4 linked regions of the Azoarcus sp. CIB genome follow. The protein of the gene in region 2 interacts with the protein of the main gene of each other region in a pairwise test. Links are inferred from orthologs where the notes say so. Each region holds a gene or a part of one and is shown on either strand. Other genes may lie near its edges. The genes, in order: zapD, ftsZ, AzCIB_RS00505 and rlmN.

What was found.
Region 1: the proteins of ftsZ (region 2) and zapD interact in binary tests that used the Escherichia coli proteins (3 or more experiments, as listed by UniProt). The link is inferred for Azoarcus sp. CIB from one-to-one orthologs.
Region 3: the proteins of ftsZ (region 2) and AzCIB_RS00505 interact in binary tests that used the Escherichia coli proteins (3 or more experiments, as listed by UniProt). The link is inferred for Azoarcus sp. CIB from one-to-one orthologs.
Region 4: the proteins of ftsZ (region 2) and rlmN interact in binary tests that used the Escherichia coli proteins (3 or more experiments, as listed by UniProt). The link is inferred for Azoarcus sp. CIB from one-to-one orthologs.

The regions. Positions count from the first base shown.
Region 1 is NZ_CP011072.1:661,286-666,744, forward strand. Bases 1,468-4,402 are described here. They hold zapD (cell division protein ZapD), read right to left. Parts: upstream 3,346-4,402; coding sequence 2,590-3,345; downstream 1,468-2,589. Other genes in these bases: AzCIB_RS02805 (Nudix family hydrolase), read left to right, coding at 1,468-2,382; AzCIB_RS02810 (DNA gyrase inhibitor YacG), read right to left, coding at 2,373-2,576; coaE (dephospho-CoA kinase), read right to left, coding at 3,468-4,085; AzCIB_RS02825 (SPOR domain-containing protein), read right to left, coding at 4,082-4,402. Also shown: mltA (murein transglycosylase A), read right to left, coding at 1-361; AzCIB_RS24830 (hypothetical protein), read left to right, coding at 454-576; AzCIB_RS02800 (ATP-binding protein), read left to right, coding at 569-1,444; more of AzCIB_RS02805, read left to right, coding at 1,441-1,467; more of AzCIB_RS02825, read right to left, coding at 4,403-4,813; AzCIB_RS02830 (TrpB-like pyridoxal phosphate-dependent enzyme), read right to left, coding at 4,857-5,459. UniProt on the Escherichia coli protein: Cell division factor that enhances FtsZ-ring assembly. Directly interacts with FtsZ and promotes bundling of FtsZ protofilaments, with a reduction in FtsZ GTPase activity.
Region 2 is NZ_CP011072.1:4,225,883-4,231,220, forward strand. The notes cover bases 1,238-4,051. They hold ftsZ (cell division protein FtsZ), read right to left. Parts: upstream 3,308-4,051; coding sequence 2,168-3,307; downstream 1,238-2,167. Other genes in these bases: lpxC (UDP-3-O-acyl-N-acetylglucosamine deacetylase), read right to left, coding at 1,238-1,961; ftsA (cell division protein FtsA), read right to left, coding at 3,453-4,051. Outside these bases: preprotein translocase subunit SecA, read right to left, coding at 1-133; AzCIB_RS18885 (DciA family protein), read left to right, coding at 302-736; AzCIB_RS18890 (hypothetical protein), read right to left, coding at 845-1,033; more of lpxC, read right to left, coding at 1,044-1,237; more of ftsA, read right to left, coding at 4,052-4,682; AzCIB_RS18910 (cell division protein FtsQ/DivIB), read right to left, coding at 4,679-5,338. UniProt on the Escherichia coli protein: Essential cell division protein that forms a contractile ring structure (Z ring) at the future cell division site. The regulation of the ring assembly controls the timing and the location of cell division.
Region 3 is NZ_CP011072.1:118,765-124,229, reverse strand. The notes cover bases 1,480-4,420. They hold AzCIB_RS00505 (rod shape-determining protein), read right to left. Parts: upstream 3,502-4,420; coding sequence 2,458-3,501; downstream 1,480-2,457. Other genes in these bases: gatA (Asp-tRNA(Asn)/Glu-tRNA(Gln) amidotransferase subunit GatA), read left to right, coding at 3,912-4,420; gatC (Asp-tRNA(Asn)/Glu-tRNA(Gln) amidotransferase subunit GatC), read left to right, coding at 3,621-3,908; mreC (rod shape-determining protein MreC), read right to left, coding at 1,504-2,400; mreD (rod shape-determining protein MreD), read right to left, coding at 1,480-1,500. Also shown: mrdA (penicillin-binding protein 2), read right to left, coding at 1-974; more of mreD, read right to left, coding at 979-1,479; more of gatA, read left to right, coding at 4,421-5,375; AzCIB_RS00490 (hypothetical protein), read left to right, coding at 5,383-5,465. UniProt on the Escherichia coli protein: Forms membrane-associated dynamic filaments that are essential for cell shape determination. Acts by regulating cell wall synthesis and cell elongation, and thus cell shape.
Region 4 is NZ_CP011072.1:799,807-805,181, reverse strand. Bases 783-3,633 are described here. They hold rlmN (dual-specificity RNA methyltransferase RlmN), read right to left. Parts: upstream 2,850-3,633; coding sequence 1,716-2,849; downstream 783-1,715. Other genes in these bases: nifA (nif-specific transcriptional activator NifA), read left to right, coding at 3,575-3,633; ndk (nucleoside-diphosphate kinase), read right to left, coding at 2,935-3,360; pilW (type IV pilus biogenesis/stability protein PilW), read right to left, coding at 919-1,719; AzCIB_RS03565 (helix-turn-helix domain-containing protein), read right to left, coding at 783-922. Also shown: more of AzCIB_RS03565, read right to left, coding at 1-782; more of nifA, read left to right, coding at 3,634-5,215.

The sequences.
Region 1 (5,459 bases), 3.6 Mb from region 2 along the record:
TGTCGCCGAGGCGCTGCGCGTCGTCGCACACGCGCTGCCAGCGCGGCTGTTTGGCGAGGACCTTGCACGACTGGCGCAGGGCGGGCCAGGCTTGTGCGACATCGTCGCTACGCCAATCGGGCAGTTCGCTCCAGCTTGTGCGCTGCAGCGCTTCCACAGCGGGCGACGGAGCGGGGGGCTGTGCCGCTGCGGGCGTCTGTGGGGCCACACAGGTCGGGCATGACGGGCAGGGCTTCGCTGCCGTGCACGGGGTCGTGGCGGTCGCGGGCGCCGGCGGCTGGCTGGCGCAGGCTGCGAGTAGAACGAAGGGCAGGAGACACAGCAGGCGCTGCGCGAGTGATGTTGGGGCGCGCCGGTTCATGGGGAGGATCAGGTAGACTCGTGAAATCAAGGGCCCCCAGTATACCGGCTTGCCCGGATCGGCCCGAATCGCCATTCCCGCAGGAGAGCGCAATGTGGGTGATCTTTCTGGAAGCGGGCGTCGCGCTCGCGCTGCTGCTGGTGATCGTGTGGGCGACGTGGCCGAGGCGGCGCGATGGTGACGCGAACGAAGGAAGAACAAATCGAGATGAGTGATCTAGTGCAATTGGTGACGCGCGCCGAGCAGCTGATCGGGCGACTGGAGCAGCTGCTGCCGCGTCCGCTGGAGGCGCCCGACTGGTCAGCCGCGCCGGCCTTCCTGTGGCGCAGGCGGAACGGTCATGCGAGCCTCGTGCCCGTGACGCGTCCGCACGGGATCCGCCTCAAGGATCTGCGCGACGTTGATGGGCAGAAGGAGCGCATCGATTTCAACACGCGGCAGTTCCTCGCGGGCAGGCGCGCGAACAACGTGCTGCTGACCGGGGCCCGCGGCACCGGTAAGTCGTCGCTCGTGAAGGCCTTGCTGAACGCCTACGCGGGCAAGGGCTTGCGGCTGATCGAAGTCGATCGCGACGACCTGATGGACCTACCCGAGATCATCGAGCTGGTCCAGGGGCGGCCGGAGCGCTTCATCCTGTTCTGCGACGATCTGTCCTTCGAGGACGCGGAGCCCGCCTACAAGGCGCTGAAGAGCGTGCTCGACGGGTCGGTGGCGGCGGTTCCCGATAACGTGCTGATCTACGCGACCTCGAACCGGCGTCACCTGATGCCGGAGTACCACGACGAGAACCTGCAGACGAAGCATGTGGACGGCGAGATCCATCCGGGCGAAGCGGTCGAGGAGAAGATATCGCTTTCGGAACGCTTCGGTCTGTGGATCTCCTTTTACCCCTTCAGCCAGGACGAGTATCTGGAGATCGTCGCGTACTGGCTGAAGACCTTCGGGCTGGATCGCAAGGCGATCGACGGTGCGCGGCAGGAGGCCTTGCAGTGGGCGCTGATGCGCGGCTCCCGTTCCGGGCGTGTTGCCTGGCAGTTCGCGCGTGACTGGGCCGGGCGCTTCGAGACGGGAAGCGCACGATGACCAAGCGCGTCGAGGTGGCTGCCGGCGTGATCTTCCGCCGCGACGGGCGTTTCCTGCTCGGGCAGCGGGCGCCCGATACCTTCTACGCGGGCTACTGGGAATTCCCCGGCGGCAAGGTTGAGTCGGGCGAGTCGCCGGCCGACGCGCTGATCCGTGAGCTCGACGAGGAACTGGGGATTCGCGTGCATGCCGTGCGGCCATGGATCACGCGCGAGCATGCGTATGAGCATGCGCATGTGCGGTTGCACTTCTTCGAGGTTGCCGACTGGGAAGGCGAGCTGCACGATCACGTGCATAGCGCGCTTTCCTGGGAGCGGGTGGAGGCGCCGGAGGTCGGGCCGATGCTGCCGGCGAACGGCCCGATCCTGAAGGCCTTGCGCCTGCCGCGCTGGATGGGGATCACGCATGCGGCCGAAATTGGCGTCGCGCGCCAGCTCGAGCTGCTCGACGCGGCGCTGGCCGGCGGTCTGCGGCTGGTCCAGGTGCGCGAGCCGGGAATGGCCACGCCCGAAGTACGTGCCTTTGCCGCCGAGGTTTTGAAACGGGCGCGGGCGTGTGGGGCGGCGGTTGTCGTGAACGGCAGCGCGGAGCTCGCAGCGGAGACCGGGGCCGATGGCGTGCACCTGTCGGCCGCGCAGCTGGGCGTCCTGGGGGCGCGACCGGCGCTGGAGTGGGTCGGTGCCTCGTGCCATACGCGCGAGGAGCTGGAGCGTGCGGCCGGTCTCGGCCTGGACTATGTAGTGCTGGGCGCGGTGCAGTCGACCGCGACGCATCCCGGGCAGGCGGCGCTGGGGTGGGAGCGGTTCACGGAGTTAGTCAGCGGGCTGCCGATGCCCGTGCTTGCGCTCGGGGGGCTGGGGTTGGCCGACATGGAGCGCGCGCGGATGGCTGGCGCGCATGGCATCGCGGCGATCCGCGGGACTTGGGATCAGTCCTGAGTCGAGGGTCCGGAGGGGTTTTGCTCGCCCGGATCGCCCTCGTCTGCGGTTGGGACGCGGTAGTCCTCGGATGCCCAGGCACCGAGGTCGATCTGCTTGCAGCGTTCGGAGCAGAACGGGCGGAAGCGGTTCTCCGGCACCCAGCGGACGGGGGCGCCGCATTGCGGACAATTGACGGTGCGGATCTTCGCCATGCTGCGGGCGGCCTCAGAGGCTGCAGAAAGTGAGTTCGAAGTTGACGTCGCGCTCGGCGAGCCGCGGGCGGATCACCGTTTCGGAGAGCATGAAGCGGACGTTGAGCGCGTACTTGTTGGCGCTGATCTCGGGCACGACGGCGTCGTTCGGAGGCAGGCGCAGGCGCAGCATCTGTGCGCTGCGGCCGGCCATCATGAGCTGGTAGGTGCCGCCGCGGGCGAGCTGCGTCTCGGGGCGCCCGCTCGCGCGCAGCAGGCGCAGGACGATCGAGAGTCCGTCGCGGATCGGCAGCATCGGGTGTACCCAGTTGGACAGCTCGTGTCTGCGCTGGTCAGCATCGCGCTGCAGCCAGTAGTGGTAGGACGGCAGGTCGAACTGGCACACGCCGCCGGGAATCGACGCGCGGCTGCGGATCGCCATCAGCCACTCGTTTTCGCGCAGGTACTGGCCGATCTTGCCGGCCATCGCGAGCAGCGACGAGGAGGCCTGTTCGATCTCGTAGAGTGCCCCCGACAGCGCTTCCTCGGAGATCTCCGGATTGTTGCGGAAGGAGATCAGGATCTGGCGTTGGCGTTCGAGTTCCTGCACGAGGTCGACCTTGAGGTCGGCGCGGCCGGCGACCTCGAGGATTTCGAACAGGGTGAGCAGTGTGACGTGGTGATCCTGCGGAGCATCGCCGCGCGAAAAATGGGCGAGCTTGGTGTACAGGTCTTCCAGGCGCAGGAGGGTGCGGATACGCTCGTTAAGAGGATATTCGTAGCTGATCACCGCATGTGCGCCTGAGAAAACCGGATCTCCCGTTAGTGCCGGGATGATAGCACAGGGGATATGCCGCGGCCTGTCCGTTTGCGGCGCGGAATCGCCCGAAAAGCCTTTGTCCGTGGGCGTTTTCAGGCGACCGTGCGGGCGGCGGCGAGGTACTTTTCGTGTAGGCGGTCGACCTGCGTGATGAGCGTCGCGAGATCACTGCCGTTGTCGATGACCTCGTCGGCGGCGGCGAGGCGTTGTTCGCGGCTTGCCTGGGTCGCCATGATGGCGCGGACCTGCTCTTCCGGCAGGTGGCTGCGCGTCATGACGCGCGCGATCTGGACCTCGACGGGGCAGTCGACGACGCACAGGCTGTCGCATCGTTCGCGATACTTGCCGGATTCGACCAGCAGCGGCACGACCAGCACGACATAGGGGGCGCGCGCCGCACTCACCTGACGTGCGCTTTCGGCGCCGATCGCCGGGTGCAGGATCGCTTCGAGCCGGCGCCGTTCGTTCGGGTCGGCGAAGGCGCGGTCGCGCATGGCCTTGCGGTCGAGTGCGCCGTCGGGTGTGATCACGGCGTCGCCGAAGGCCGCGCGGATCGCCGGAATCGCTTGTCCGCCCGGTCCGGTGAGGGCATGCGCGATGGCATCGGTGTCGACGATAGCGGCGCCGAGTTCGGCAAAACGGTCGGCCGCTGCGCTTTTGCCGCTGCCGATGCCGCCGGTGAGGCCGACGATGTAGGGGCTGTTGCTCATGGTGTGCATTCGCTGATGGTTGCGCCCGACCGGCGCACGGCCGGTGAACTGGTGAGGGTTTTGAGGGTGCTTGCCGGGCCGCGGACCTCAATGCGGTGAACGGTGGTCGTGCGCGAGGCGATGCCGGCGCCGCGCACCTGTTTCGCCTGCATTGTCGCGAGGTGTTGCTGGGCCTTGGCTTCGGTCTTGAATAGGCCGAGCGAGATCGCGTACTGGTTGGGGCCGGGGTCGTTGACGATGAAGAGTTCCGATACCCCCTGGCTGCGCAGTTCGGCGACGCGCCGTTCGGCCGCTTCGCGCCCGCCGTTGGGAGGGATGCGCACCCACCACGCGGTGGGGGTGCTGCTGGTTTTGCGTTCGCCGCGCAGTCCGGGTTTGCCCGCGATGGCAGCCTGCATGAGGGCATCGGCTTCGCTTTCGGCGAGTCCGCCGATGACGGTGCAGGCCTGCGGCAATGCCGGCGCAGCGGCCGCAGGGGTTGCGGGCGGTGGCGCTTCGCGGCCGTTGGCGGTTTCGGGCAGGGCGGCGGTCTGCTCGGCGGGCGGCGTTGCCGCTTCGGCTTCGCGCTGGGGGGCGGTGCCGCCCGGGCGCAGCACGATGCGGTCCGGGTTGAGCTGGTTGCTCAGGCGTTCGGGTTCGCCTTCGGGCGCGGAGTTGCCCAGCCAGCCCCGGATCGACGCCAGGGCGAGCAGGTTGAGCAGCACGAGAATGACGAATACGATGCGCATGGGCGAACTTTACCGGATAGGCGACCGATTCTGGCCCCAAGCCTCAGCCGAACTTCGGCAGGTGCGCGAGCGAGGCGGCGACCGCTTCGGCCGGATAGTCGTAGTTTTCGAGTTGGCCGGAGAAGTAGCGGTCGTAGGAGCTCATGTCGAAGTGACCGTGGCCGGTGAGGTTGAAGAGGATTACCTTCGGCTCGCCCGTGGCCTTGCACGCGAGCGCCTCGTCGATGGCGGCGCGGATCGCGTGGCAGGACTCGGGCGCCGGGATGATGCCTTCGTTGCGCGCGAACATGACGCCGGCCTCGAAGGTGGCGAGTTGCGGCACGGCGACGGCCTCGAGCAGTCCCTCGTGGTAGAGCTGCGACACCAGCGGCGAGTCGCCGTGGTAGCGCAGGCCGCCGGCGTGGATGCCCGGCGGCATGAAATCGTGGCCCAGCGTGTACATCTTCATCAGCGGCGTGAAGCCGGAGGCGTCGCCGAAGTCGTAGGCGTACTGGCCCTTCGTCAGCGTCGGGCAGGAGGTCGGCTCGACAGCGACGCAGCGGAGCTTCTCGGCGCGCTTGTCGCCCGAGGCCTTGTCGGCGAGGAAGGGGAAGGCGATGCCCCCGAAGCTCGAGCCGCCGCCGCAGGGGCCGAGGACGACGTCGGG
Region 2 (5,338 bases):
CCCGCAGGGCCTCGTCCGTCAGGGCCGAAATCGTCGGCTCCAGGGCATTGATGGTGCGTACCGTCTGGGAATACTGGCGGATGAGGCGGTCGTTGCGACTACCGAAAATTTTCTTGAGCAGGCCGGAAATCATGTGGGTATCTGGTGGGACCGATTCGGCAAAGCGGGAAGTTTAGCATGCCGACCGCAAGGCCCCGCAGCGGATGCGGCGGCGGGAACGGGGCGCGGCCAGGAAGGTCTGCGCTTGCGGTAGCGGACTCCCCGACCTACCATCTGGGAGCAATCCGACTTCGGCCCCCTCATGACCCAGCTCATCCAGCGCTTCCTGGGCACCGGCGACGCTCTCGCACGCCTGAAGGACCACGCAGCGCGCCTGATGCGCCTGCAGAACCTGCTCCAGCAGCACCTTCCGCCCGCGCTCGCGTCGGCCTGTTCGGTCGCCAACCTGAAGGGCGACACGCTGGTGCTGCTCGCCAACGGCGGCGCCGCCGCCGCACGCCTGAAGCAGATTGCACCGTCGCTGGCCCAGGAGCTTGCCGCCGCGGGCCTGCAGATCAAGGCCGTGCAGGTGAAGGTGAAGGTGCTCGAGACGCGCGAGGAACGACGCCCTCCGCCGCAGCGCACGATCTCGGAAGGCGGCAGCCGCAGTATCGAGGATTTCTCTGCCACGCTGCCGGCGGATTCGCCGCTGCGCGAATCGCTGGAACGCCTGGTCCGGCGCAGTCGTCGCGACTGATTATCGGTCGGACGATCGAAGAGTCCCCCGTTCGCGTCGGGCGTACCGAAAGTCAGCGAGAGCTCTTCGACGGACTCGGCCGAAGCCGTATCTCGCAGTCGACAAAGGCTACATGAACGGCACGAACACGCGCTCGAGCGCGAACAGCGCGAGGAACACGAACAGGACGACGATCCCGGAGCGAAAGCAGTTCCACGCCCACAGGCGGTACTTCGGATTGCCGGTGAGCATCCACGCGACGAGCGATGCGCCGATGCCGATCACCGCAAGGATGGCGAACAGGCGGACCACCAGCATCGCCGGGCGCTCAGGCGAGGGAGAGTTCGAACTGGTGGCTGACCGCCGCCGGGGTCGCGGCGTCCTGCTCGAACGTCACGATCTCCCAGGCGCTACTGTCTTCCAGCAGCACGCGCAGCACCTGGTTGTTCAGCGCATGGCCGGCCTTGTGCGCGGAATAGCGGGCGAGAAGCGGATGGCCGCACAGGTAGAGGTCGCCGATCGCATCCAGGACCTTGTGCTTGACGAACTCGTCCACGTAGCGCAGGCCTTCCGTATTGAGCACGCGGTATTCGTCCATCACGATCGCGTTGTCCAGGCTGCCGCCCAGCGCCAAACCGTTGGAGCGCATGAACTCGACGTCCTGCATGAAGCCGAAGGTGCGCGCACGGGCGACGTCGCGAACGTAGGAGTGTTCGGCGAAATCGATGCTCACCTGCGTCGAGGTCTTGTCGATCGCCGGGTGGTTGAACACGATGGAGAAATCCAGCCTGAAGCCGTCATAAGGTTCGAGGCGCACCCATTTGTCGTCCTCGCGGTACTCGACGGCCTTCTTCACGCGCAGGAAGCGCTTGGGTGCCTGCTGTTCCTCGATACCCGCCGATTGCAGCAGGAACACGAAGGGACCCGCACTGCCATCGAGAATGGGAATTTCCGGTGCATCGACGTCAACGTGCACATTGTCGATGCCGAGACCGGCAAGGGCCGACATCAGGTGCTCGACGGTGCCGACCTTGGCGCCGTCGCGCTCGAGGCCCGAGCACATGCGCGTGTCGCACACGGAATAGGGGTCGGCCGGGAAGTCCACGACCGGATCGAGATCGACGCGGTGAAAGACGATGCCCGTATCGGGCGCAGCCGGACGCAGCACCAGCTGGACCTTGCGTCCGCCGTGCAGACCGACGCCGGTGGCCTTGATGAGCGATTTGAGGGTGCGCTGCCTGATCATTGTTAAATTCCCGTTACACGACAGCAGTTTAGCACGCACACGCGGCATCACACGGCAAGTTTCGCTGCAACGCAGCATGCAACACAGCGTTGCTGCGAACCGCCATCAAGCCCCTGCAGCGCCGGCCGGAACGGAAACGGGCGCATGCTGCGGACCGGAGGCGACGGTCCACAGCATGCGCCCGTAATGGGCGGAGCCGACGGTGCTCAGTCGGCCTGCTTGCGCAGGAAGGCCGGGATGTCGTACGTGCCCATGCCGTTGGCGCTCATCGCCTCGACCGTCGTGCGACGGTTGGTGCGAATGACCGCCGGAACGTCCAGGTTGGTCAGGTCGATGCCGCCGACCGAAGGGCCGTACGTTCCGGTGCCCTGCACTACTTGCATCACCGGCTGGCGCGCAGCGCGCGGCACGCCGAGGCCGGTCGCGACGACGGTGACGCGGACGCAGTCTTCCATCGATTCGTCGAACACCGTACCGTACTTGACGAAGGCTTCGGGCGCGGCGAAGGCCTGGACGGTCTTCACGGCGTCACGCACTTCGGACATCTTCAGCGAGCGGCTGGCCGTGATGTTGATCAGCACGCAGCGTGCGCCGGACAGTTCGGTACCCTCGAGCAGCGGGCTCACGGCGGCCTGCTCGGCGGCGATGCGTGCGCGGTCCATGCCGGAGGCTTCGGCCGAACCCATCATCGCGCGGCCCATCTCGCCCATTGCGGTGCGCACGTCCTGGAAGTCGACGTTCACCAGGCCCGGCACATTGATGATCTCGGCGATGCCGCCAACGGCGCTGCGCAGCACGTTGTCGGCGGAGCGGAAGCAGTCCTCGAAGCCGGCGTCGTCGCCGTACACTTCGAGCAGCTTGTCGTTGAGGACGATGATCAGCGAGTCGACGTAGCGGGTCAGCTCCTCGACGCCGCTTTCCGCGACGCGCAGGCGGTTCTCGAAGTCGAAGGGCTTGGTCACGACCGCGACGGTCAGGATGCCCATCTCCTTGGCGATCTCGGCCACGACCGGCGCCGCGCCGGTGCCGGTGCCGCCGCCCATGCCGCCGGTGATGAAGCACATGTGGGCGCCGTCGAGCGCCGCAGCGATCGCTTCGCGCGAATCCTGCGCCGCGGCACGGCCGGCTTCGGGCTTCGAGCCGGCGCCCAGGCCCGAGTTGCCCAGCTGGATCTTGTTCGGGGCGAGGCAGCGATGGAGCGCCTGCGCATCGGTGTTGGCGACGATGAATTCGACGCCCTGCACCCCTTCCCGGATCATGTGATCGACGGCATTGCCGCCGGCGCCGCCGACACCGATCACCTTGATGATCGTGCCGGTCTGCTCCTTCTCAACGATTTCAAACATTTGCCTCGCCTCCTGAAAAACAACCCCGATACGCACCGAGCCGCCGCCGAGTCTACATCTAGTAATAAATCAAAAGTTTACAACTAAATAAGGGGACCTGATCAACAACTCATTCAATTTGGCTGAAAAATTCCACGCCGTTCCGTCAAAAATTCTTCTCGAACCACGCCTTCATGCGGCCGAACACCTGCTTCACGCTCCGGGTGTCGCGCGCGAGCATGCCGCGGCGGCGCTGGGCATGGCCTTCCATGACCAGGCCCATGGCTGTGGCATAGCGCGGATGGCACACGACATCCGCAAGGCCTCCCGAATACTGCGGTGCGCCCACGCGCACCGGCATGTGGAACACTTCCTCGCCGAGTTCGACCATGCCGAGCATCACGGACGAGCCACCGGCGAGCACGATGCCCGAGGAGAGCAGCTCTTCGTAGCCGCTGCGACGCAGCTCGGCCTGCACGAGTTCGAACAGTTCGGACACGCGCGGCTCGATGACGTCGGCGAGACGCTGGCGCGACAGCGGACGCGGCGGGCGGTCGCCGACGCCGGGTACCTCGATCATTTCCTCGGGATCGGCCAGCGTGTGCATCGCGACGCCGTGGCGGATCTTGATCTCCTCGGCTTCGGAGGTCGGCGTGCGCAGTGCCATCGCGATGTCGTTGGTGATCTGGTCGCCCGCGACCGGCAGCACCGCCGTGTGGCGGATCGCGCCGTGCGTGAAGACCGCGATGTCGGTCGTGCCGCCGCCGATGTCAACGAGGCACACGCCCAGTTCCTTCTCGTCCTCGGTCAGCACCGCATAGCTCGAGGCGAGCGGCTGCAGGATGAGATCCATGACCTCGAGTCCGCAGCGGCGCACGCACTTGATGACGTTCTGGGCCGCCGACACGGCGCCGGTGACGATATGCACCTTGACCTCGAGCTTGACGCCGCTCATGCCGATCGGCTCGCGCACGCCGCCCTGCCCGTCGATGATGAATTCCTGGGTGAGCGTGTGCAGGATCTGCTGTTCCGCGGGCACCGGCATTGCACGGGCGACCTCGATCACGCGCTCGACGTCGAGCGGGGTGACCTCCTTGTCCTTGATCGCGACCATGCCGTTGGAGTTGAAGCTCTTGATGTGACTGCCGGCGATCCCGGTATAGACGTCGCGGATCTTGCAGTCGGCCATCAGCTCGACTTCCTGGATCACGCGCGAGATCGCATCGACGGTGGCCTCGATGTTCACGACCACGCCGCGCTTCAGGCCGCTGGTCGGCTGCGTACCGACGCCCACGACGTTGAGCCGCCCGTCGGGACGAACCTCCGCGACCATGCACGTGACCTTGGCGGTACCGATGTCCAGCCCGACGATCAGGTCCTTGTATTCCTTGCTCATTGCTTGCCTTTCGCTGCCTTGAAGTCCCCCACCGGGGTGAGGGCGAATCCGCTCGGGTAGCGGAGATCCGCTACCGCCACTTGCACACCAACCTTTTCCTTCGCCTGCGACCAGGCGCTCACGAAGCGCTCCAGGCGCTCGCCGATCGGCGCCTTTTCCTGGTCACGGCCGAGCATGATCACCATGCCGTCGTCGAGCTTGAGCTCCCACGCCTCGCGCGCAGAGAGCGCGAGACCGACGAGCTTGCGGCCGAGCGGCTCGAGCATCGCGCCGAATTCGCGGTGCTTCGCCTGGATATAGGCAGCCGACCCCTGCGGCCCGGAGAAGGACGGCAGTTCGGCGTTGCTCGCCGCGACGAAGACCTCGCCCTGGCGGTTGACGAGCTGCGAATCGCCGCTTTCGGACACAGTCCAGTAGGCCGCGGCCTGGTGTTCTTCGAGGCGCAGTTCCAGCACGTCGGGCCAGCGGCGGCGGACTTCGGCGCGCCGGACCCAGGGCAGTTTCTCGAAGGTCTCGCGCACGGTTTCGAGGTCCACCGAGAAGAAGTTGCCGTGGATCGCACTGCGGGCCACGTATTCGAGCTGTTCGGTGGTCACCTGCGCGGGAGGCGTCAACACGACCACCTCGCGCAGCGGAAACAGGGGACGCGACAGGAA
Region 3 (5,465 bases), 4.1 Mb from region 2 along the record:
GGCGGGTAGGCGCTGAAGATCGCGCGATTGACCAGCGGGTGGTCGGGCGATTCGTTGAGCGACTTCCAGTCCTCGGTCGAGATGCCGTCGACGAAGAGGTTGGGGTCGTACCCGGGCTTGGACACCAGCGCCAGCACGCCGCCGGTCGCCGGCTCGATCGCGACGAGCGCCCCGCGGCGCTTGCCGAAGGCGGCTTCGGCGACCTTCTGCATCTCGATGTTCAGCGTGAGCTCGAGGTCGTTGCCGGCCACACCCGGCGTGCGCGCGAGCTGGCGCACCGCGCGGCCGCCGGCATTCACCTCGACCTGCTCGGCGCCGGTGATGCCATGCAGCACGGCCTCGTAGCTCAACTCCAGGCCGCTCTTGCCGATGTACTCGGAGCCGCGGTAGTTTGCCTCGTCGCCCGACTCCTCGATGCGTTCGCGGTCGCGCTGGTTGATGCGGCCGATGTAGCCGATCACGTGCGACGCGATTTCGCCATGCGGATAGTCACGGAACAGGCGCGCCTGCACCTCGACGCCGGGGAACTGGTAGCGCCGCGCGATCACCCGCGCCACCTCCTCCTCGGTCAGGCGCGTGCGGATCGGCACGCTCTCGAAATTCTTGCTCTCCTCGAGCAGCTTCTTGAAGCGGCGCCGGTCGCGCGCGTCGATCTCGACGATCTCCGCCAACCCGTCTATCGTTGCCTCGAGGTCGCGCACGCGCGAGGGCGTGATCTCCAAAGTGTAGGCAGCGTAGTTGCGTGCGAGCGGCACGCCGTTGCGATCGGTGATCGAACCGCGACCCGGCACGATGGGCAGCAGCGCGATGCGGTTGTCCTCGGCGCGGGTGTGGTAATAGTCGTAGCGCACGACCTGGAGGAACCAGAAGCGCGCGACCAGCAGGCCGAAGCACACCGCGATGAAGATCCCCGCGATCAGGACGCGGCGGCGGAAGCGCCCCAGTTCCTCGTCGGGGGTACGGAATTCCATCATTGGATCAGATCGGCCGATTGTCGTCCCGGTCCACCGGCTGGTACTGCGGCAGCAGCAACAGGTAGTTCAGCGGCACCCACAGCGCCGCGCTCGTCAGGCTGGACAGGAAGTACCACCACCCGGGGAATTCGGCGCCGGCGAGGAGGCGCACGACGACCATGATCACCTGCGTCAGCAGCAGCAGCGGGAACATCTGCAAGGCCTGCTGCGTCGGCGGGAACCACAGCACGCGGCGCGACACCGAGGTTGCCAGATAGCACAGCACGACGTAGGCGAGGGCGTGCTGACCCATTGCGGCGCCGTGGCCGATATCGACCAGCACACCGAACAGGAATCCCGCCCCCATGCCGACGCGCAAGGGCTCGCGGATCGACCAGAAGGCCAGCACCAGCGCGACCCAGTCGGGCACGCCGGGCGTGAGGCCGGTCGGGATGTAGCTCAGCGCAAGCGCGACCAGCAGGCTCAGGTAGGCGAACCAGGTCTTGGCGGGCAGCAGGATGCGGCTGGAACGGTGGGTCGGTTGCATCGCTTACCCCTTGAGGCCCTTGCGCGCTTCGGGTTCCGGCTCCGGCGCAGGACGCGGCGGCGGCGGCTCGGCGCGCCCCAGCAGCCGCACCTGGGTCGTGCGCTCGACCCCGGCGACCGGTTCGCACACGATCACCGCGAAAGTCTGCCCGTCGCGATCGACGCTGACGACGTCGGCCACCGGCAAGCCGGCGAGGAAGAGCCCGTCGAGGCCCGAAGTCACGAGACGGTCGCCCACACGCACGTCCGCACCCGACAGCGTGAAGCGCAGCTCCAGCCGTCCCTGGCCGGCTCCGGCGAGCACGCCACGCAAACCGTTCCGCGCGACCTGCACCGGCACCGCCTGGTCCTTGTCGGTCAGCAGCGTCACCTCGGCCTGCACCGGATACACGCGCGTGACCTGGCCGATCATGCCCTGTTCATTGACGACCGCCATGCCGGCCTCGACGCCCTGCTGGCTGCCGCGATTGAGGATCACCTTGAGATCGAACGGGTCCGGCGCGTCGTAGAGAATCTCGGCGGCGACGCTCTTCGCCGCGACCGCCGGGCCCATGTCGAGAAGGCCGCGCAGGCGGCTGTTCTCTTCCTCGAGCTGCTCGAAACGCAGCAGGCGCTGCGCCGCTTCCAGCTCGCGCCCGCGCAACGCGGCGTTATCCTTCTGCACCTCGACGAGGGTCCCGAAATACACCGCCGCGTTGCGCACGAAGTCAGCCGGTGCGGCGGCGGCCATCTGCAGCGGCCAGGTCGCCACCGACAGCGCCTGGCGCACCACTTCGAGGTAGCGGAACCTCAGGTCGGCGACCAGCATCGCCAGGCACACCGACACCAGCACCAGCAGCCGCACCAGCGGCGTGGGTCCTTGCTTGAAGATAGGCGGAGACGGATGACCGGCGAGGGACATCGTGAGGCGTGTGTGGCGGAGTGCGGCAGACCCGGAAGCCCGCCGCAACAACGCGACTTACTCGGACGCGAAGATGGACCCGAGCTTGTCCATCTTTTCCAGCGCCATGCCGCAGCCCCGCGCGACGCAGGTCAGCGGCTCCTCGGCAACGATCACCGGCAGACCGGTCTCTTCCATCAGCAGGCGATCGAGGTCGCGCAGCAACGCGCCGCCGCCGGTCAGCACCATGCCGCGGTCGGCGATGTCGGCACCCAGTTCGGGCGGGGTCTGTTCGAGGGCGATCTTCACCGCCGAAACAATCTGGTTGAGCGGCTCGGTGAGCGCCTCGAGGATCTCGTTCGACGAGATCGTGAAACTCCTCGGAATGCCTTCGGCGAGGTTGCGCCCCTTCACTTCCATCTCGCGCACTTCGGAGCCCGGGAAGGCCGAGCCGATGTTCTTCTTGATGTTCTCGGCGGTCGTATCGCCGATCAGCATGCCGTAGTTGCGGCGGATGTAATTGACGATCGAGTCGTCGAACTTGTCGCCGCCCACGCGCACGGAGCCGGCGTACACCATGCCGCCCAGCGAGATCACACCCACTTCGGTGGTGCCGCCGCCGATATCGACGACCATCGAACCGGTCGCGTCCGACACCGGCAGGCCGGCGCCGATCGCCGCCGCCATCGGTTCCTCGATCAGGTACACCTGCGACGCACCCGCCGCCAGCGCCGCGTCGCGGATCGCACGGCGCTCGACCTGGGTCGAACCGCAGGGCACGCAGATGATGATGCGCGGGCTCGGCGAGAACATGCGCGAGTCGTGCACCTTCTTGATGAACTGCTTGATCATCTGCTCGGTGACGACGAAATCGGCAATCACGCCGTCCTTCATCGGGCGGATCGCGGTGATGTTGCCCGGCGTCTTGCCCAGCATCTGCTTCGCCGCATGGCCGACCGCCTGGATCGTGCGCTTGGCGTTGGGCCCGCCCTCGGTACGGATCGCGACGACGGACGGCTCGTCGAGCACGATGCCCTTGCCGCGCACGTAGATCAGCGTGTTCGCGGTGCCAAGGTCAATGGCCAGATCGTTGGAGAAATAGGAACGAAGGAAGCCAAACATGCGGAAAATCCCGAAACCGGTGAGGAAGGTGGGCGGTGGGGCTGATGCCCGGCCGGACTGGCGGCAAACGAGTATGATAACCTACAAATCTTTGTGATTTAAGCGGGTTTTGTTTCCTCATGTCGCTTACCACTGAACAGGTCCTGCGCATCGCCGGACTCGCGCGCATCGCACTCGCCGATGGCGACGTCGAGGCCACGCGCGCCAAACTGAACGGAATCTTCGGCCTGATCGAACAGATGCAGGCGGTCGACACCAGCGGCGTCGAACCGATGAGCCACCCGCAGGACGTCGCACAGCGCCTGCGTGCCGATGTCGCGACCGAAGCGGACCGCCGCGAGGCCTTCCAGCGCGTCGCCCCGCAGACCGAAGCGGGCCTCTACCTCGTCCCGAAGGTCATCGAGTAAGCCATGATCAACGCCAGCCTCACCGAACTGCGCGCCGCACTCGACGCGAAGCGGATCTCCAGCGTCGAGCTCGCGACGCTCTTCCTCGACCGCATCGCCGCGCAGAACCCGGCGCTCAACGCCTTCATCACCGTCGACCGCGACGGCGCCCTCGCGGCCGCCCGTGCCGCCGACGCCCGCATCGCCGCCGGCAACGCCGGCCCGCTCACTGGCATCCCGCTCGCGCACAAGGACGTGTTCTGCACCGAAGGCGTGCTCACGACCTGCGGCTCGAAGATGCTGTCGAACTTCGTCAGCCCGTATGACGCCCACGTCGTCTCGCTGCTCAAGGCCGCCGGTGCGGTCAACCTGGGCAAGACCAATATGGACGAGTTCGCGATGGGCTCGTCGAACGAGAACTCGCACTACGGTCCGGTGAAGAACCCGTGGGACACCGCCCGCATCCCGGGCGGCTCCTCCGGCGGCTCGGCTGCCGCGGTCGCCGCGCGCCTCGCCCCGATCGCCACCGGCACGGACACCGGCGGTTCGGTGCGCCAACCCGCCGGCCACACCGGCATCACCGGCATCAAGCCCACCTACGGCGTCGTCAGCCGCTACGGCATGATCGCCTACGCCAGTTCGCTCGACCAGGGCGGCGCCTTCGGCGCGTCCGCGGCCGACTGCGCGCAGCTCCTCACCGCGATGGCCGGCTTCGACGAGCGCGACTCCACCAGCCTCGAGCGCCCGGCCGAGGACTATGCGCGCGAGATCGCCGCGCCGGCGAACGACAAACCGCTCGCCGGCCTGCGCATCGGCCTGCCGCGCGAATTCTTCGCCGAAGGCATGGCCGAGGACGTGCGCGCCGCGGTCGAAGCCGCGCTCGAGCAGTACCGCAGGCTCGGCGCGACCACCGTCGAGGTGAGCCTGCCCAACGCCAAGCTCGCGATCCCCGCCTACTACGTGATCGCCCCGGCCGAGGCCTCGAGCAACCTGTCGCGCTTCGACGGCGTGCGCTACGGCCACCGCGCCGCCGAGTACCGCGACCTCGCGGAGATGTATGCGAAGAGCCGTGCCGAAGGCTTCGGCGCCGAGGTCAAGCGCCGCATCCTCGTTGGCACCTACGTGCTGTCGCACGGCTACTACGACGCCTACTACCTGCAGGCGCAGAAGCTGCGCCGCCTGATCGCGCAGGACTTCCAGGCCGCTTTCCGCGAATGCGACGTGATCGCCGGCCCGACCAGCCCGACCACCGCGTGGTCGATCGGCGAGAAGACCGACGATCCGGTGCAGATGTACCTCTCGGACATCTACACGATCGCCGTGAACCTCGCCGGCCTGCCGGGTCTCTCGCATCCTTGCGGCTTCGGTGCCGGGAATCTCCCGGTCGGCCTGCAGCTCATCGGCGACTATTTCGGCGAAGCGCGCCTGCTGGGCACCGCGCACCAGTACCAGCAGGCGACCGACTGGCACCTGCGCCGTCCGGCCTGAGCGTCCCATGCGCCGCCTTCATCCCGCCCTCCGTGCCGCGACGCTCGCCGCCGCCGTGCTGCTCGGCGCCTGCGCGACCCCGCCCGAGCG
Region 4 (5,375 bases), 3.4 Mb from region 2 along the record:
CGTTGCCGACGACCAGCGCAAAGGGCGGCTTGCCCTGCACGGTGCGCGAACTACCGGCGCCATTGACCCCCGAATAGACGATGGAACCGCGCGCATCGCGCACCTCGATCCAGGATTCGCCTTCGAAACGGAACACGATATGTTCGACGCCTTCCGCGGGGGGTACGGCCGCCGGAGTGGCCGCAAAAGGCGGCACCACTGCCTGCGCGGTGGGCGCCGCCGGCGGGACAGCCGTGGCGGCTGCAGAGACCGGAGGAAGGGCAGCGGACGGGGGAGCAGCCGGAACCGGAGCAGTCACCGCAGCGGTTTCCGGTGCAGGCGCGGCCGGCGTTGCCGGAGTAGCGACCGGGAGCGAAGGCACGACGCCGCTCGCGGCGAGCGCGGATTCCGACACCTGCCCTTGCGGCGCGGCGGCGGCGCTGGTCACGGCGGGAGCCCCCTGCGGCGCCGGCTCGACGACGCTTTCCGCGACTTCGGCATTCTCCGCAGGCATGCGGAACCAGTCGAAGTACCAGCCCACCAGCACCACGAGCAGAAGCGCACCGGCGATCAGCCCGGCCGGGATCTGTACCGAGCGCCCGCCGCTGCCGCTGGGCATGACGCCCACGGCGTTCGACACCGGCGCGAGTTCGACGACACGCGGGGCGACGTCGGCCTCGAAGGCCGCGAGCACGGTCGCCGCATCGACACCGAGATAGCGGGCGTAGTTGCGCAGGAAACCGCGCGCGAACGCGGCGCCGGGCAGGAGATCGAGCCGCCCCGCCTCCATCGCCTCGATCTGCCGGCTGGTCAGCTTGAGGGAATGCGCGACGTCGCTCGTCGTTTCGCCACGGGCTTCGCGCAACTGCCGAAGTTGCGCGCCCATCTCGGCAGCGAGGTCGGACGATTCCGCCCCCTGCTGGTCCAGATGCACTTCTGTCACTCGTAATTTCCCTGAATCATCGTCCGGTATTCGGGACTGTCCGCAAAGCGGCCGCGCAGCTGCGCCGCGTAGCTGGCTTCGGAGTCACGGTTGCCCAGGCGGCGCGCGGTGCGCAGCCCCAGCCACACCGATTGCGGCGTCGGCTCGCCTTGCTGATGCAGGTCGACCAGCAAGGCGCTCGCGACGTTGTAGGCGCCGCGCCGGTAGGAGATGCCGGCGAGCTGGTACATCGCCTGGCGGTTCGCCGGGTCGGCCTGCAAAGCGCGGCGGAATTCCGCCTCTGCTGCCGTGTCGTTGTTCTGGCGCAGATGGCACAGGCCGGCGTTCGTGTAAGGCCGCGTGGGCGTGCGGTAGTACGGGTTGCGCGCCGACGAGGCAAGCCGCGCCAGGCCGTCCTGTACATTTCCGTTGATGCACTGGAACCAGCCGAAACTGTTGTTGAACTCGGGGTCGTTCGGCGCGATCTCGAGCGCACGCAGGAAGTTCTCGCGCGCCGCATTCGCATCGTCGATGGCCATGTACACCAGCGCCATCAGGTGATAGGCCGGCGCGTAGTTGGACTGGCTCTGCAGCGCCACGCGCGCTTCGTCGAGCGCCACGGCATAGTTGCCGAGCTGCAGGTAGGCCGCGCCCAGCTCGGCGTGCACCTTGGCCGTCGCCTCGCCCTTGCCCGACACCGGCGTGTCCGCCACGGGACGATCCGCAAGCGGCGTGCCGGCGGCGTTCATGGTGGCGTTGCAGCCGGCGAGCGCCAGCGCGAACAGCGGAAGCGACAGCTTCACGAAGAGCCGGGTCATGCACGATCCTCCATCGGTTTGACAAGGCGAACGGTGCGGCGCGTGCGGTCCTGGACCTGCCCCGCGAGCTGGCCGCAGGCGGCATTGACGTCGTCGCCGCGGGTTTTGCGGGTCGTCGTGACGATGCCCGCGTCGATCAGGATACCTGCAAAGCGGCGTATGCGTTCGGGCTGGGAACGGCCGAAACCCGAGTTCGGAAAGGGGTTGAACGGGATCAGGTTGAACTTGCACGGCACGTCGCGCACGAGGGCGACGAGCGCGCGCGCATGCGCGTCGGAGTCGTTCACGCCGTCGAGCATGACGTATTCGAAGGTCACGAAGTCGCGCGGGGCGCGTTCGAGGTAACGCCGGCACGCGGCCATCAGCTCGCGCAGCGGGTATTTCTGGTTGATCGGCACGAGGCGGTCGCGCAGCGCGTCGTCGGGCGCGTGCAGCGACACGGCGAGCGCGACCGGACATTCGTCGCGCAGGCGGTCCATCGCCGGCACGATGCCGGAGGTCGACACCGTGACGCGGCGGCGCGACAGGCCATAGGCGTGATCGTCGAGCATCAGGCGCAGCGCGGTGACGACGTTGTCGAAGTTGGCGAGCGGCTCGCCCATGCCCATCATGACGACGTTGCTGATGACGCGGCCGTTATCCGCGTCGCCCTCGGCGTCCTTGGCCCCGGCCGGCGTCGAAGTGCCGCCCAGCAGTTTGTTCGCGAGCCACAGCTGGCCGATGATCTCGGCTGCCGACAGGTTGCGGTTGAAGCCCTGCTTGCCGGTCGAGCAGAAGGCGCAGTCGAGCGCGCAGCCGGCCTGCGACGAGATGCACAGGGTGCCGCGGTTGGTCTCGGGAATGAACACGGCCTCGACCGCGTTGGCGTTGCCGACATCCAGCAGCCACTTGCGCGTGCCATCTTCCGACACGCTGTCACGGATGGCCTGCGGCGGGCGGACGCACGCCTCTTGGGCGAGCTTCGCGCGCAGGCTCTTCGCGACGTCGGTCATGCTGTCGAAATCGGTTTCGCCGAAGCGGTGCATCCAGCGCATCACCTGACGCGCGCGGAAGGGCTTCTCGTCGCGCTCGGCAAACCAGGCGACGAGGCCGTCGACGTCGAAATCGAGCAGATTGACCGGTGTTTCCATGTGTTTCCTGTGCTGCCCTCAAAATGCAATCGGCCCGCGTTGCACGAAGTGCGCGGGCCGATCCGCGGGCGTAGCCCTGAGAGGCTTAGCGGGCGTAAACGTTCATTCCGGGGAAGAAGAACGCGACTTCGACCGCAGCGGTTTCGGGCGCATCCGAACCGTGGACGGCGTTGGCGTCGATCGAGTCGGCGAAGTCGGCGCGGATGGTGCCGGCAGCGGCCTTCTTCGGGTCGGTGGCGCCCATCAGGTCACGGTTCTTGGTGATGGCGTTCTCGCCTTCCAGGACCTGAATCATCACCGGGCCGGAGATCATGAAGGACACCAGATCCTTGAAGAAGGGGCGCTCCTTGTGCACGGCGTAGAACTGGCCGGCCTCGCGCTCGGACAGGTGCACCATCTTCGAGGCGATGACCTTGAGACCTGCATCTTCGAAGCGCTGGTAGATCTTGCCGATCACGTTCTTGGCGACGGCGTCGGGCTTGATGATGGACAGGGTGCGTTCGATAGCCATTTGAAAAAACTCCGGATTGAATCGGTCTGCGAAAAATTGGGCGCAAAAAGCGTAGCTCGTGATTCTAGCAGTTTTTCTTGACAGTCTCCCAGCGCTACGACAACGGCACCCAGGCCGCAGCACCTCGCCGGTGCGCGGAGTTTTTGCGCTGCAGCAAACGTGGCGCACTTCTTGCGGAAGACCCTGAAACAAACATGGAAATACAGGCTCCGCCATGACGCATTCCGGTAATCATCGACGCACATCCGACATCGATCTGCTGACAATTTACGAGATCAGCAAGGTTTTGACCTCATCGCTCGACTTCAGGCAATGCGTGCAGAGCGTGCTGCGCCTGCTGCTGACGCAGCTCCACATGCGCCACGCACTGGTCGGTCTGGTGCAGGCGGACGAGCAGCTGCACATTCTTGGTGCAGCTGGCGTGCCCTGGCCGATGAGTGAGGCGCCGGTTCTCGACCCCGGCGCGGGGGTGATCTCCAAGGTGATCCGCAGCGGTTCGCCGATCGTGATCCCCGACATCGCCGCGGACACGAACTTCACGAACCGCACCGGGCGCGACCCTCAGCAGCTTGCGGGGGTGTCCTACGTCGTCGTGCCGCTGAAGCTCGACCGCGAGGTGATCGGCATCCTCTCGGCCGACCGCCATCCCGACGCCGAGCAGCCGGTTAACTTCGAGCGCGACGTGCGCATCCTGTCGCTGGTCGCGAACCTGCTGGCGCAGACCTACCGCCTGCACCAGTCGGTGGCGGCGGACCGGCAGGTGCTGATCGAGGAGTCCGCCCGCCTGCAGAAGCAGCTGCAGGGTAGCTACGACATCGAGAACGTGGTGGGGCGCTCGAAACGCATGAAGGAGGTGTTCGCGGACGTGCATCAGGCAGCACCGTCCGGCGCGACGGTGCTGCTGCGCGGCGAGTCGGGCACCGGCAAGGAGGCGATCGCGCACGCGATCCATTACCTGTCGCCGCGCGCGAAGGGGCCGTTCGTGAAGCTGAACTGTGCGGCGCTGCCGGAGACGCTGCTGGAGTCGGAGCTCTTCGGCCACGAGAAGGGCGCGTTCACCGGCGCGACCTCGGAGCGCAAGGGGCGTTTCGAGTTGGCCAAGGGCGGCACGATCTTCCTCGACGAGATCGGCGATATTTCGCCGGCCTTCCAGGCGAAGCTGCTGCGCGTGCTGCAGGAGCAGGAGTTCGAGCGCGTCGGCGGCAACAAGACGCTGCGCGCCGATGTGCGGCTGGTGGCGGCGACGAACCGCAACCTGGAGGAGATGGTGCAGCGGAACGAGTTCCGCGCCGACCTGTATTTCCGCCTCAATGTGGTGACGATCTTCATGCCGTCGTTGCGCGAGCGGAAGGACGACATCCCGCTACTGGTGGATTTCTTCCTTGACCGCTTCAACCGCGAGAACCGCCGCCAGCTGACGATGACGCAGGGGGCGTTGGAGATCCTGATGCAGTGCAACTGGCCGGGCAATGTGCGCGAACTGGAGAACTGCATCCAGCGCGCGGCGACGATGACGCGCGCGAACACGATCCGCGAGGTGGATATGCGCTGTCAGAAGGGGCAGTGCTTCTCGGCGGTGCTGCTGGAGAGCGCACAATCGCGGGCGTGTTTCCCCGTGATCGGGGTGCCGGTACGCAGCGCGCCGCCCGCGCGGACGGCACCCGCGGCACCGGCTGCGGATCCGGGCGACGAGGTCGCGGCCGCCAGGGCGCCGACCAGCGAGCGCGAGCGTCTGGTCGATGCGATGGAACGCTGCGGCTGGGTGCAGGCCAAAGCGGCGCGCCTGCTGGGGCTCACGCCGCGGCAGATCGGTTATGCGCTACGCAAGTACAACGTGGAGGTGAAGCAGTTGTGACGGCCGGGGGACTGGCTCCGAGGCAGAGGTGGCTTCGACCCGCCCGAGCGCGGGGGACTCCCCTTCGGGCAGGCGCTCGCGGCCTTCGGCTTCCCGGATCGAGGCGGCTTGCGGGGGCGGCGACGCAAACTCGCCGGCTGCGCCGGCTCAGACATGCGTC